Regions from separate parts of the Mesorhizobium sp. M0051 genome, predicted to be linked through region 1. Evidence: riboswitches for the same ligand, from Rfam matches in the RefSeq annotation. Region 1 holds a riboswitch; each other region holds the start of a gene.
The links. Region 1 has a riboswitch for cobalamin ahead of metE (5-methyltetrahydropteroyltriglutamate--homocysteine S-methyltransferase). Riboswitches for the same ligand answer to the same signal wherever they lie in the genome.

Region 1 (3,252 bases):
ACGGCACAGGAGCAGACGTTCTGATCGAGCGCCTCCTGGCAGGCGGCTTCCACGGCATCGATGCCGTCGGTCAACACCGCCGCCAGGATCGACACCATCTGCCGATCGCCGTTATGCGCCGCCTTCAATTTGCGTCGGATACGCTCCATCGCCGAGGGCAGAACCCAGCCCTGGAAGGGCGCACCGTTGCGCAGTGCACCGGGCTTGCGGGCAAGGACCGGCATGTAATGCCAGGGATCGTAGATCGTGTCGCCGCGCCCGAAGGAGCGGGCATGTTCGGCGACGACCACGCCGTCCTGGCGGATGACGATCCTGCCGGCATAGGCATGGATCTCGACCGGGCGGCCGACGGCGGTCGACAGCACCGAGTATTTGTTGTTGTCGAAGCGCACCGTGCATGTCTTCGACACCGAGGCCGGCACCGTATGGAATCCGTCGAAGGGACCGCGGTATTCAACCAGCTTGCCACGCTCCTCCTCGAACACGTTCCAGATCGTTCGTTCCGGTTGCTCGACGTGACGATGCGCCTTGGCGTAGGCGACGCACTTGTCATGCAGCCAGGCGTTCAGCTCCTCATAGGTCTTGAAGCGCAGCCTGGGCGTGAAGAAGCGCTCGCGCACCAGCCCGACCTGGTTCTCGACCTGACCCTTCTCCCAGCCCGATGCCGGCGTGCAGGCGACCGGCTGCACCAGATAATGGCTGCACATCTGCAGGAAGCGGCGATTGTATTGCCGGTCCTTGCCAACGAAGATCGTTTCCACCGCCGTCTTCATGTTGTCGTAGATGCCGCGCGTGCAGGCGCCCCCGAAGAAGGCGAAGGCCCGGTCGTGGGCGTCGAACACCATCTCCTGCGTCTCGCGCGGATAGGCCCTGACGAACATCATGCGGCTGTGGCAGAGCCGGAAATGGGCGACCTTCACGGTCACTGTCACGCCGTTGATCAGGACGATCTCGTGGCTCCAGTCGAACTGGTAGGCCTCGCCCGGCGCGAAGAACAGCGGCACATAGGCGTCCGCCGTCGCCGACCCCTGCGCCTTCGCCCAGCTCTTCGCGTATCGGCGGACGGCGTCATAGCCTCCCTCGTAGCCGAGGCTGCAAAGCTCTTCGTAAATCCGGATCAGTGTCAGTTGCTCGCGCGCCGCCTTGCCACGGTTGCCATTCAAAAACCCGTCAAGCTGATCCTGCCACGGACCGATCTTCGGCATCGGCTGCCGCTCGCGTTCGTAGGAGAACGATGTCTCGTCGGATCTGAGAATCTTGCGGACGGTGTTCCGCGACACATGCAGTTCGCGGCAAATCCGCTTGAGCGACCATCCCTGCACATGGAAGGCGCGCCGAACTCGGGCAATCGTATCCACCGACTTCATCCCCACACCATCCGCTCGCTACGACGAGCTGATGGTCGCAAATCAAAGCATCAGGGGGGTCAAAATTGGACGCCGATTCCCCGGCTTATGGGGTCAATTTTGCACGCCAATTCACAGACAATGGGGCAGCGGTGCAGCGCCGGCAAATGGACGACTCCATGTTTCACAATGTTAGATAAGCGTTAGATAAGCGTAAAAGCGCCAGGACATAACCACATAAACATTTCGTTATGCGCCATTGACAAGAGAAGGGATTGCTGTGATTGTCTGGCGTGTCGTGGTTCTCGCGTGCGGCGCTGCCGCAGCGGAGCTAAGAGGGAAGCCGGTGCGATGCCGGCGCTGCCCCCGCAACTGTTAGCGGCGAGCCAACCCCACTCATGTCACTGAGGCGAATACCCTCGGGAAGACGGGTAGAGGCTATGACCCCGCGAGCCAGGAGACCTGCCACGACGAATCACGTCCACGGGCGGGGTGTCTCGGTGGCCGCTGCAATCCGGCGTGCCGGGCCTGCTAGCGCCTTCCTTGTCACCGACGCCCCCAACCATCGGGGTATGACATGACTGTCTCTCAGCAAATTCCTGTAGCAACGCTCGGCGTGCCGCGCTTCGGTCGTCGGCGAGAACTGAAATTCGCGCTTGAAAGCTACTGGTCCGGAACATCGTCCGCTGGCGACCTTCTCACGACGTCGAAGGCGCTCCGTGCCGCTAGCTGGGAAGAGCAGCGCGATCGCGGCGTGTCGAAAATCCCGTCGAACGACTTCTCGCTTTACGACCATGTGCTCGACACCGCAGCCATGGTCGGGGCCGTTCCATCCCGTTACGGCTGGAATAGCGGCGAGGTCCCACTTGACATCTACTTCGCAATGGCGCGCGGCAACCAGGGTCAGACGGAGGATTGTGGACACGCTGGTCACCAGGAGGAGGCTCATGGACCTGGTGTAACCGCGATGGAAATGACCAAGTGGTTTGACACCAACTACCACTACATTGTGCCGGAACTGGATGATGATCAGACGTTCGCCCTCTCGTCATCGAAGCCGGTCGATTACTTCCTCGAGGCCAAAGCTCTCGGCATTCACACACGCCCAGTCATCCTTGGACCCATCACCTTCCTCAAGCTGGCGAAATCGCCTGCCGAGGGGTTCGGTCCCATCGCGCTCCTACCGCGGCTGCTGCCCGTTTACGAGCAAGTCCTGCAGAGGCTGAAGCTGTCGGGAGCCGACTGGGTGCAGATCGATGAGCCAGCGCTTGTCCTCGATCTGAACCCGAACGAACGAGCTGCGTTCGAATTCGCCTATGGCCAGCTGTCGAAAGCCGCGCCCGAGCTGAAGATCATGCTGGCTACGTATTTCGGGTCGCTGGGAGACAATCTCGAAACCGCGGTTTCTCTGCCCTTGGCCGGGCTGCATATTGATCTCGTGCGCGCTCCCGAGCAGCTGGAAACGGTGGGTCGGCTCGCTCCGAAGGATCTGGTGCTCTCGCTTGGCTTGATCGATGGCCGCAACGTCTGGCGTGCGAACCTGCCCGCCATTCTCGACCGCATCAAACCGATCGTCGCCGGCTGGCCCTTGGACCGCGTCGAGATCGCGCCTTCTTGCTCGATGCTGCATGTGCCGATTGATCTGCGCATGGAGACGGAACTCGACGCAGACATCAGCTCGTGGCTCGCCTTCGCGGCCCAGAAGACCGACGAGCTGGTCTTGCTGGCCCGGGCCCTGTCCCAAGGCAGGGATGCGGTGGCAGGCGCGTTGAAAGCGTCTGCCGAGGCTGCCGCCACGCGCGTGACATCCACGAGGATCCATGACCCGCTTGTTCAGGGGCGGATCGCTAGCATTGAGGACAGCGCGAAGCGACGAGAGAGCGCTTTTGGCGAGCGCTCCAGAGTC
Region 2 (3,252 bases), on a different contig from region 1:
CTGCAGATCGTAGCCACCCTCGAGCAGGCTGACGAGCCGGTCGCCGCTGTGACGCGCGGCGCGCTGCATCAGCTGGCCGGTCGCCCAGTCGAAATCGTCCTCGGTCAGGTTGATCTCGGCCAGCGGATCGCGGTGATGTGCGTCGAACCCGGCCGAAATGATGATCAGGTCGGGCGCGAAATTGTCGAGCGCCGGCAGCACGCGCGACAGGAAGGCATCGCGAAACACCTCGCTGCCGGTCTGCGGCGCCAGCGGTACGTTGACGATGTTGCCGGCACCGGTTTCGTTCCTCGCGCCGGTGCCGGGGTAGAGCGGCATCTGGTGCGTCGAACAATAGAGCACCGACGGATCGTCCCAGAAAATATCCTGCGTGCCGTTGCCGTGATGCACGTCCCAGTCGACGACGGCAACACGCTCGATACCATGCTTCTTCTGCGCATAACGCGCCGCGATCGCCGCCGTATTGAACAGACAAAAACCCATCGCCGTGGTTTTTTCGGCATGGTGGCCGGGCGGCCGCGCCGCGACGAAGACATTGTCGGCGCGGCCTGCAAAGACGTCGTCGACGGCGGCGTTGGCCGCACCGATTGCGGTGATCGCCGCCTGCCAGCTCTTCGGGCTGGCGGTGGTGTCAGCGTCGATGCGGGCGATTCCCTCGTCGGGAATGGCGGCGCGCACGCGGGCGACGAAATCGGCGGGATGAGCATAGAGGATGGTGGCCTCGTCGCCTTCCGGCGCCTGGATACGATCGAGCGCGGCAAAAGCCTCGTCGTCCAGCACGCGCTCGATGGCGCGCAAGCGGTCCGGCCGCTCGGGATGGCCGGGCGGCGTGAGGTGCTCAAGGAAGATCGGATGGGTATAGAGACGGGTAGCCATCGTCCTAATCTAGTGACCCGGATCGGCAAAGGCCATGCACCGGCGGCCGATGACTGGGGAAAATCGCGCCTGCGTCCATTCGCGTCGCTGCAGGCATTGGCGTCGTCCGCGCTTCGGCGTAAGGTCCGTGACACTGCCTGGTGCCCGCCGCAAGCGGGAGAATCGGGAACACGGTTGAATTCCGTGGCGTGCCCAACGCTGTAAGGGGGACCGCGCCGGTATATGCCACTGTCGATGACGGGAAGGCACCGGACGCGGGTTGATCCCGAGCCAGAAGACCGGCCTGGCAGGCATCGTCATCCGCATGGTCAGGCGGTTGGCATCGATTGCAATCGCAAGGGGACAAGCGATGCCGGAACACATGACCGCTGCTGTTGGCGATGGATTTGAGCAGAATGCGCGCGATGCGGTGTATCGCGCCATGTTCACGCGGCGCGACGTCCGCAGCCATTTCCTGCCCACCGGGCTCGACGATGAGGTGCTGGCGCGGCTGCTGCTTGCCGCCCATCACGCGCCGTCGGTCGGCTTCATGCAGCCTTGGAACTTCATCGTCATTCGCGATGCCGAGCGACGGGAAAAGGTGCGCGACCTGTTCCTGGCGGCGCGCCAGCAGGAACTGCCGGCCATTGCGGAAGAGCGGCAGGCGCTCTACCGCAAACTCAAGCTGGAAGGCATTTGCGAAAGCGCGCTCAACATCTGCATCACCTGCGATCGCGAGCGTTCGAAGGGTTCGCCACTGGGACGCTCGCACAATCCGGAGATGGACCTCTATAGCACGGTCTGCGCGGTGCAGAATTTCTGGCTGGCGGCGCGCGCCGAAGGCGTCGGTGTCGGCTGGGTCAGCATCATCGAGGCGCAAGCGCTGAAAGGCCTGCTTTCTATTCCGGAGCATGTGACCCCGGTCGCCTATCTCTGCGTCGGCCGCGTCTCGGAGTTCGCGCCAAAACCTGACCTTGAAACGCATGGCTGGGGACGGCGGCTGCCGCTGCCGGAACTGATCATGAGCGAGACGTTTTCCGGGCAAGGTGAAGTGCTGCTCAAATCGACCGTGGCGCGCCTCAACACCGTTTCTGCCGCGCCGTCGAGCCCTCGCTGATCAGGGTGTCGCGCCGGCCGGTCCCCAGGGCGAGCCGCCAAAGGAGGCCAGCGCCTTGTCCTTGAGTTCCCTGAACTTCGACGACGCCTCCGCCAGCCGGGTGTCCCAGGCCGGATCTGGCACCTGGCCCGCGATGGTCTTGAAATAGACCTGCATCAGGCAAGCGATGGCGAAGGGCTCGATGAACGCCGCCTTGAAGGCCCAGGCGAAGACGATGGCGAGCACGAAGGCCCAGTCGGCGAGCTGGCCGGGCATCAGGAAAAGAATGGCGGCGGCCGGGGCCAGCATGAGCAAGAAAATGAGGAATGATACGCCCCACATGATGACCGCCAGCCAGACGGCATTCTTGACCATGACCTTGCCATTCTGGGCATAGAGCACGACGCCCTGGCGCGCCGTCTCGAACGGCGAGGATGAATTAATGCGAATGTTGTAGCCGAGGATGATCTCATCGACATAGGTCAGCGACAGGCGGATCACCGTGTTGATGAAGGAGACGAGGCCGCTCAGGCCCGGGATCGGCAGGAAAGCGGCGATGCCGCCAAGCAGGCCGGTGATGGCGCGGATGGCGCCCTTGACCAGCTGGTCGACGACGAAAAGGATGTTGGCCTCCGCGAAACGCTGGGTAACGATATCCTTGGCGTAGGCGACCTGGCCTTGGCCACCCGGAATGTCGCGACCGTCGATCAGATGGACCATGACGGCGATGTGACCGGCCTTGACGACATAGAGGATGTATTCGCGAATCTAGTAGACGGCGATCGAGACGATGCCGAAGCCGACCACGCCGCCCCACAGGGCAAACGACAGCGGCCCGTCGGGATCGGTGGAGATATGACCGACGCCATAGCCGACAGAGGCGCCCGTGCCGGTCGCCATGATGTAGGCCAGCGTGATGCCAAAATAGACGATCATGCGAAAGACAATGAACGGCCAGGTCCGCATCATGATGGACACCGACCTGCCGATATCGAAATCCCACATGTCCCGAATCTCCCCTCAGAGATGGTGAGAAAGGATGAACCCAACCCGGCGATTGTCAATTGCCGGCCGTGGCGCCCACAGGGCAACGAACTCGGGTTAACAGGTTCCTTGGGAGCCTTCGCCGGCGCGTAGGCTGGCGGAAACGAAAAACCCGCCTGCGCGGCGGGTCACTGGCGCAAATCAGCACCATGAGCGAATATGTACCATAGCTGAGGTCACGGAGTCAAGAAAAAATTCCTATCGTGAAAAGCTGCCGGCACAAAAGCTGCCGACACTGCCGAACTGGCTGTCGTCAG
Region 3 (3,252 bases), on a different contig from region 1:
GGGGGGGGGGGCCGGGGGGTGCCCCGCGTCCATCTACTCTTCCGGGGCGGCCCCGGCGTCTATTTGGGCCCCGCCCGCGCCCCGGGCGGGCGGTGGGTGGGGGGCGGGGGCGCCGCGCCCGCCCCCCCCACCGCCGATGAGGAAGGTCAGTGCCTTGCTGTCAGGCAAAGCTGTCGCGCAGGCTGGTCGCGGTGCCGGTGAAGCGGCCGCGGACCACGCCGACGACCGCGCCGAGCACCAGCCAGAACACCAGATTGGTCACTGTCACCGCCACCACGAACTGGTGGTGCAGGCCTTCGGGGATCGCCGTCTCGTAACTGCCGGGCTGCGGCGCGCCGACGATGTGCGGAGCGACGATCAAGGCCACAGCCAGGATCGCCAGCGGCAGCGACTTGCGGAAGGCGATCAGGCCGAGCCCGGCCGCGGTCATCGCTACGGTAGCCCACCACCAGATCTGGCGCTCGGTCAGATCGGCCGCTGGCATGGCCGGCAGTTCCGGCGGCAGGCCTAGGCCCGGCGCCAGCGTGAACACGGCAAAGCCGGCCAGCCCCCAGAAGACGCCCTGGCGCCAGCCACCGATGCCGCCGGCGAATTCGGAAACCGCGACCAGGATCAAGGCGAAGCCGATGCCGGTGACGATGTTGGCAAGCACGCTGAAGGCGAAACGTTCGAAACCGTCTGCCGGCGCCCAACCCTCGTCTTCGGCGGCCGGGGCGGCTTCCGCTGCCGGAGCGGCTGTGCTCATGGCATTGCTATCCGTTGGGGCCGGAACGGCATGGTCATGGTGATGCCCGCCGCCGGCCTGTTCGTAGACTTCCGCCTTCACGATCAGCGGCACGGTGGCGTAGGCCTGCATGCAGGCGAGAACGACACCGGCCACGAGCCCTGCGATCGCCGCAATGAACACGACGTTGCGAAACAGGTTCATGATGTCAGATCCTCGTCAGTGGCAGGGAAACGCCATCGAGTGGCGATAGTCGTGAGCCGCATTGTGGACCGCATCGATATGCGAGAAGCCGACAAAGCCCATCACGAAAACGCCGAGCAGCGCAGCAAGCGCGAGCTGCATGAAGCGCGACTGCGAGGAGACGGAGGCGCCGAGGGAGACGGAAGCAGTAGTCATGTCTTGTCCTTTCGCCCTCCACCCGAGGGCATCGAAGTCAGTTTCCTGTCGCCGGCAGGTCTCCTGGCTCGCGGATCAGCGCCCTTCCCCACCTTCCCGAAGAAGAAATCTTCAGTGGCATATGGAGAGGACTACCGCACACAGTTGCGGGGGCAGCCACGGCATTGGGCGAAACTCGCCCTCACCGCATTCCCTCTTGGCTCCAAAATGGAACCGACGACATTGCCGACTATAGGCAGAATCGTCGCCTCCAGCAAACCAAATTCCGGCGGCAACCATCGCGAATGCGTCGTGCCAGTGAGGGCCTCCGCTGCCGCAGGCACCTTGGCATGCGGCACTTCCACCAAAGCCCTGAAGATCAAAGCGATTTCGGCAGATAGCGCCACGTCACGAAGCCGCAGACCGCAGCCAGCAGGCCCAGCGTGACGAACACCGAGCCTAGGCCGAAAAACGCCAGCACCACCGAATAGACCAGCGGCGGCGTCAGTTCGGAAAAGTCGAGATAGGTCCGGTAGACCGCCGCCATCTGCGATCTTTCATAGGAGCGCACCGAGCGCATGAAGGCGGTCGAGCCGAGTGCGTCGAGCGCGATGGTGAAGAAGGCGCCGCCAAGCAGGAAGGCGCCGGTGAGCAGCGGCACGGTCTCGCCGACGAAGCCTGCCGCCAGCAGCATGGCCGACATGGCGAAATAGGCAAATGTCATCGTCCTGCGGCCGCCGAAGCGCTTTCCCGCCTTGCCCCAGAAGATGGCCATGAACAGCAGCGCGTTGCCGGCCGAAACCAGCACGCCGCCGGCCAGCTTGCCTTCGCCGGTGATGACCATGAACAATGGCCCATAGACGAAGAACGTCGTCCAGAAACAGGAGCGGCCGAAAGCGATCAGCCAGGCCAGTCTGAGCCTGGGCTGGGCGACGAAGCGGCCGATATTGGCGAGCGGGTTGACCGGGCGCGTCTGGCCCGGGCGGATCGACGGGTTCTCGCCGAGCCGGTAGGTCCAGAACAGCGCCAGCAAGGCCAGGGCGAAGATCGCCACGGCGCCATGCGCGGCATAGATGCCGAAGTGGGTGTAGAGGAAGATGCCGAGCGTCGGCCCGCCGGTCCACGCCAACATCGACCACGCCATGCGCAGCGATTCGGCCTGCATGAACTCGGTCTTGCGGATATGGTCCATGATGTAGAGGTTGAGCGTGATCGACAGCGCGCTGGCGCCCATCACGCGGCACAGCATGCCAGCCAGTTGCCCGGCAAGCGTATGGGTGACGAAGAACAGCGAGCCGATGGCCAGCAGGCAGGCGCCTGCCGTGTACACCCAGCGGCGGGCAAAGCGGCGGATCAGCATCGGCATGAACAGCGTCACTGACAGGCCGAGCATCGCCACGACGGTGTAGAGGATCGAAACGACCTGCTCGTTGTGCAGGATCTCGTAGGCCTGGATAGGGATGACGCTCGACACCGTGGCGCGGGCGAAGGATTCGACCGCATAAAGCGAGGCAAAGGTGCGCGCGTCCGCGGCCTTGAGGGCCGGCAGCCAGATCGGATGGCGCACATGGGTGGACATAGCTCTCCCCGAAGCAGATTTGCCGGGCCAAATCTGCGGTGGCGATGCCGACACCAATATGAGGAAACCGACGCACATCAGGCAAAAAGCGAAGTTGGCCAAAGGCTTTCCGCCACTGGCCTAAAGCGGCGCCTGATCCTGTCCGCGTTGTCAGACGCCCGGCCTTCTTTTGCCCGGTGCAACCGTGATAGTCGTTCTGCCTGGCTGAATCAGAATGCGAGACCATGACCATTCAAACGCCGACCGCACCCGTCCAGGATCGACCAAGGCGCATCGTCGTCATCGACATCGTGCGCGGCATCGCGCTGATCGCCATGGCGAGCTACCATTTCACCTGGGATCTGGAATTCTTCGGCTACACCGATCCGGGCCTCACCGCCTTTGGCTGGTGGAAGATCTACGCGCGCTGCATCGCCTCGACCTTCTTGTTCCTGGTCGGCGTCAGCCTGTACCTCGCCCATGGCAAGAAAATCCGCTGGAACGGCTTTTGGAAGCGGTTCGCCATGGTCGCCGGAGCCGCGATCGCGATTTCGATCGTCACCCGCATCGCCACCCCGGACGGTTTCATCTT

Region 2: linked by a shared signal. The riboswitch ahead of bluB (5,6-dimethylbenzimidazole synthase) and the one ahead of metE (5-methyltetrahydropteroyltriglutamate--homocysteine S-methyltransferase) in region 1 are both predicted to bind cobalamin.
Region 3: linked by a shared signal. The riboswitch ahead of NKJ90_RS19685 (CbtB domain-containing protein) and the one ahead of metE (5-methyltetrahydropteroyltriglutamate--homocysteine S-methyltransferase) in region 1 are both predicted to bind cobalamin.

The regions. Positions count from the first base shown of each region.
Region 1 is NZ_JAMYUT010000033.1:10,658-13,909, reverse strand. Features, by position in the region: partial or broken gene istA (IS21 family transposase) at 1-1,367, opposite strand, end outside; cobalamin riboswitch at 1,629-1,830, shown strand; gene metE (5-methyltetrahydropteroyltriglutamate--homocysteine S-methyltransferase) at 1,924-3,252, shown strand, end outside.
Region 2 is NZ_JAMYUT010000036.1:41,191-44,442, forward strand. Features, by position in the region: gene NKJ90_RS28330 (histone deacetylase family protein) at 1-876, opposite strand, end outside; cobalamin riboswitch at 998-1,177, shown strand; gene bluB (5,6-dimethylbenzimidazole synthase) at 1,226-1,972, shown strand; partial or broken gene NKJ90_RS28340 (hypothetical protein) at 1,973-2,956, opposite strand.
Region 3 is NZ_JAMYUT010000019.1:3-3,254, forward strand. Features, by position in the region: gene NKJ90_RS19680 (CbtA family protein) at 161-928, opposite strand; gene NKJ90_RS19685 (CbtB domain-containing protein) at 944-1,123, opposite strand; cobalamin riboswitch at 1,160-1,356, opposite strand; gene NKJ90_RS19690 (MFS transporter) at 1,482-2,681, opposite strand; gene NKJ90_RS19695 (heparan-alpha-glucosaminide N-acetyltransferase) at 2,906-3,252, shown strand, end outside.